DNA from 2 places in the Priestia sp. SB1 genome. Region 2 is predicted to be linked to the other one. Evidence: a T-box and tRNA genes for the amino acid it is inferred to sense, from the RefSeq annotation. Region 2 holds a T-box; the other holds one or more tRNA genes.
The links. A T-box is a leader RNA that pairs with one kind of tRNA and senses whether it is charged. The one in region 2 lies ahead of leuS (leucine--tRNA ligase), so its partner is inferred to be a tRNA-Leu.

Region 1 (2,476 bases), on a different contig from region 2:
CTTCCTCGAGCTTCATAGGAGCTGTAGACGTTGAATGATGAAAAAAGCTGAAATAAATCCCTACTAAAATAATCACAATCGAAAAGAAATTATAAGGAATGCTTTGAATAAACAAAGAATAAGCGTCTTGTTTTATGCCTTGATGATCAATTGCCATTTGAATGATTGAGACCATATATCCTACAAATGCCGTTGCCACGGGAATTAAGACGATAACGGGAGTAGCAGTTGTTTCAATAACAAACCCTAGCTCTGCTGTCGTCATTTTCACTTTTTTCAGCAGCGCTCTCATAATGGGCGCGATCGTCACAAAACGAAAGGTGGGAGCACTGAATGTTCCAATGGTTGAAACATAGGTTAAAATAAGAGCTTTTTTTCTTGTATCAATTCTTTCTGCAGCTGTTTCCACAAAACCTTTAACTCCTCCAGCCATCTTAATCATTCCGATAAGCCCTGAAAACGCGTATAAAAAGACAACGATTTCTATATTACTTTTATTTCTAAGAGCTTGTACAACGTAGTGAAGTAACTTTTCAACACCTCCGACAATCGAATGATCAATCAAATAAGCGCCTACTAATAAGCCTAAAAACAAACCTGGCAGCACTTGTTTGGTGAAAATAGCTATTGGAATAACAATTAAAAACGGTATAATTGAAAACCAACTAGATTCCATAGGACTCTCCCCTATCTTAAAAACCATATTAGACGTCTTCACGTATCGTTCATTAGCTTTTAATGTAACCCCAATAATATGTGTATATTCACGAAAACGATACGTATAAGCAGCACTGATTGAATAAACTATTTCTAATTAAAAACAGCATAGTAAAAATCTTTATTTCTACAACAAAAAAAGCAGTTTGCACATGCAAACTGCTTTTGAAAAGAAGCGGAAGACGAGGTTCGAACTCGCGACCCCCACCTTGGCAAGGTGGTGTTCTACCACTGAACTACTTCCGCGCAATATATAAAAGTAAAGATGCGGGTGAAGGGACTTGAACCCCCACGTCATAAGACACTAGATCCTAAGTCTAGCGCGTCTGCCAATTCCGCCACACCCGCGTGTGAATCGAAAAATAACTCCAAAATGGCAGGGGCAGTAGGAATCGAACCCACACTGACGGTTTTGGAGACCGTAGTTCTACCTTTAAACTATGCCCCTAGAAATGACTTCTTCAAAAGAACCTCGTTTATTGACGACGCTATATTATAATAAAACATATATGGAATTTCGTCAATAGGCCTTTTTATGAATCATGACTAGTACTGGCGACTTCAAAAAAAACTGTGAGGCATATCACAGCTTTTCACACTTTCCACCGCCAGTTGCAGCACCTTTTACCCTCTACCATTTATTTTTAGAAGCTTTCTGTAAAAGCCCTTTTTTAGGCAAAGTGCAGAACTATACAAAATGTCTCCAAAATCGCGTGAAGACTGAAAGAATATGGAGGAGTGCAGATTTTACAGGAGGCACGTTTTTTTGAGAATCCGTATTAAAATCCACAGGTTCCCCCTCATTTCCCACAAGCGTACTGTGAGAAATTTTAGTTTCAATAGCCCCTGTTAGCTCGGCTGCAAATTCTTCACTATCTATCATAACCATCGATTCAGTATTTAAAAATACAGAACGTGAATCTAAGTTAAAAGAACCAACTGCACTCAAACGCTGGTCGTAAACAACGGATTTCCCGTGAATGGAATAAGGCTGTTGATATTCATAAAGCTTTGAAGCCGCTTTCATGACGCGATTTTTCACTCCTAAGTATGCAGAAAAAGCCATAGCATTCGGAGTGGACGTAATAGAATTCGTTAAAATAATTCTTCGCACTTTAGATTTTACTGACTTATCTATATACTGTTCCATCTCTTTTGTTGGTACAATATAAGGACTTTGAACGACAATGGATTTTTCAGCTTGCTCGGAAAGCTTAATAAACGTTTTCCATATAAAAGGGCTTTTATTCATTCTTTGAATAGGGTTTGTAATAAAAGAAACCTTTCTTGTAGGCATCGTTGATTCTCTCCATACAATATAAGGATGGACAAAGGGTTCGTTTGCTTTTTTGGCCTCTTCGTATTGATCTATTAACAATTTCTTTCCTGAAAGGCCACGAAATTGTTTAGTTTTCTTGAGCTTTGGAAAAGCTTTGCCCGTATACGGGTGGTTCCATAATTTCTCTACATACTTCTCCATTGAAAGAATGACACTATTACTTTCTTGCTTTGTATTATAAATCAGCACATCACGGTCATAGACAAAATTTTTATCCGGTTGACTGGCCAAGTATTTATCTCCAATATTTCGTCCTCCACTAATACCTAATTGGCCATCGACTACTATTATTTTGTCGTGAAGACGGTTATGCCATGTCCAAGGTTTAAGAATAGTAAAGGGCTCATAGTACTTTAATTCAATATTATTGTGGAAAGCTAGAGCATAAAGAACATTTTTTCTCTTGCCTTTTAGCCCATG
Region 2 (2,476 bases):
ACCTGTACCTGACGGCTTGATTTCAGTTGTTTTTGGTAAAACAAGCGGAAGCTGATCTTCAGGAACTGCAGTTGTTGTGCCATCTTCCCAGTGAATAACAGGAATCGGTTCACCCCAGTAGCGCTGACGGCTGAATAACCAGTCACGCAGACGGTATGTTACTTGTTTTTCACCTTTTTCATTTTCTTGAAGCCACTGAATCATATTTGAAATTGCTTCTTCTTTGTCTAGACCATTTAAGAAGTCTGAATTAACGTGCTCGCCGTCGCCTGTATAAGCTTCTTTTGAAACGTCTCCACCCGCTACTACTTCTTTAATCGGCAGTTCAAATTTAACAGCAAACTCATAATCACGCTCATCATGAGCAGGAACAGCCATAATTGCACCTGTACCATAGCTCATTAGAACATAGTCAGCAATCCAAATTGGCATTCTCTCACCGTTTACAGGGTTAATTGCATAAGCACCTGTGAATACGCCCGTTTTGTCTTTAGCTAAGTCTGTACGCTCTAAATCGCTTTTGCTTTTAATTTGATCTAAATACGCTTCTACCGCTTCTTTTTGTTCGGCTGTCGTAATTTTATCCACAAACGGATGTTCAGGTGCTAAAACGGCATACGTTGCCCCAAACAGCGTATCAGGACGCGTTGTGAACACAGTAAATGTTTCGTCATATCCATCAATTGTGAAGTGAACGTGAGCTCCTTCAGAGCGGCCAATCCAGTTTCGCTGCATTTCTTTAATACTTTCTGGCCAATCAAGATCATCTAAATCTTCTAGTAAACGATCTGCATAAGCTGTGATTTTAAGCATCCACTGCTTCATTGGACGACGCTCAACCGGATGCCCACCGCGCTCACTTTTGCCATCTATAACTTCTTCGTTTGCAAGTACTGTTCCCAACGCAGGACACCAGTTAACAGCTACTTCATCCACATAAGCTAAGCCTTTTTTATATAACTGTAAGAAAATCCACTGCGTCCATTTGTAGTAGTTAGGATCAGTTGTATTAATTTCACGCTCCCAATCGTAAGAGAAACCTAACGATTTGATTTGACGACGGAAATTATTAATGTTAAGTTCAGTGAACTCAGCCGGATCGTTTCCTGTATCTAATGCATACTGCTCAGCAGGTAGTCCGAATGCATCCCATCCCATTGGATGAAGTACATTGTATCCTTGCATACGCTTCATACGAGATAAAATGTCCGTTGCTGTATAACCTTCTGGATGCCCAACGTGTAAACCCGCCCCAGATGGATAAGGGAACATATCTAATGCGTAAAACTTACGCTTTCCTTCATCTTCTGTTGTTCTAAATGTTTTATTTTCTTCCCAAACTTTTTGCCATTTTTGTTCGATCTTTTCATGATTAAAAGCCATACATAATCCTCCTTGTACGCTCCAGCTGTATTTAATTAAACTAAAAAACCCCTCATCCCTCAAACAAAGGGACGAGAGGTTGAATAAACTTCCCGCGGTACCACCCAAATTAGCACAATTATGTACTCACTCATTTTCCTTAACGCGGATAGACGGTAAATGTTACTTTACTTCACATTTACAACTCCAAGGTGAGTTCATGAACGCCCGTTTGCTGACTCGCACCACCCGTCAGCTCTCTTAGCTCGCTTCGTTCACTACTATTCCTTATCATAGTTTTTACATCATACTACCTTGTATTGTAAATAATATGTTCGCAAACTGCAAGTTGTTCAACGGATTTTGTAAAAGTTTCTACACTGCCTCACTGCTTTGTTGCTAAATCCCCTCTTTCATTCTTATATATGAACAACTTCTCCCAAAAACATACATACAACGCCAAACAAAGAGATTTAGACATAATTAAGTTAATCCTATCTAAAGCTGAATAAATAGGATATCTGGACTCCTTGCTACAAAACTGTTCATTTCCGTGCAAGGCTTCATCTTGCGCTCCAATCAACAGCTTAAAGCAACTAAACACATAAAAGCCGAGTTCACCATAATAATGAAAAGATCCGAACGATTTATCGTTCGGATCTTCCTTCAGCTAAAATACTTTTGTCCCCGCCTCTACTTTCTTTAACAGCTATTATTAAATACCAAATCCAAAAGAAAACAGGATAATCGCAAGTACGAGACCAACAAGCGGAACAATTACCGTCATCGCTGCAACTGATCCATACGCATCTTTATGAGTTTCTCCACAAATAGAATTAATTGTGGTGACGACATAACCATTATGAGGCAAGGAATCTAATACGCCAGAAGATATAGCTACTACACGATGGAGAGCTTCTGGATTTACACCAGCATCTAGATAGTGAGGGGCTAAAATTGGCAAAGCAATCGCCTGACCTCCTGAAGCCGAACCTGTCATCCCCGCGATAACACTCACCGCAATAGCTCCCCCTATCAACGGACTGCCTGGAATATGCGTCATGGCATCTACAGCCACTCCAAACGCGGGAACAGCCTTAGCAACCCCTCCAAA

Region 1: it encodes a tRNA-Leu, which carries the amino acid that the T-box ahead of leuS (leucine--tRNA ligase) is inferred to sense. The anticodon was not compared.

What each region holds. Positions count from the first base shown of each region.
Region 1 is NZ_JBBJSS010000004.1:452,194-454,669, forward strand. Features, by position in the region: gene WKH56_RS17440 (Na+/H+ antiporter NhaC family protein) at 1-676, opposite strand, end outside; tRNA gene WKH56_RS17445 (tRNA-Gly) at 892-963, opposite strand; tRNA gene WKH56_RS17450 (tRNA-Leu) at 984-1,065, opposite strand; tRNA gene WKH56_RS17455 (tRNA-Trp) at 1,092-1,165, opposite strand; gene WKH56_RS17460 (phospholipase D-like domain-containing protein) at 1,406-2,476, opposite strand, start outside.
Region 2 is NZ_JBBJSS010000001.1:966,893-969,368, forward strand. Features, by position in the region: gene leuS (leucine--tRNA ligase) at 1-1,383, opposite strand, end outside; T-box leader at 1,448-1,666, opposite strand; gene WKH56_RS04975 (hypothetical protein) at 1,748-1,945, opposite strand; gene WKH56_RS04980 (GntP family permease) at 2,078-2,476, opposite strand, start outside.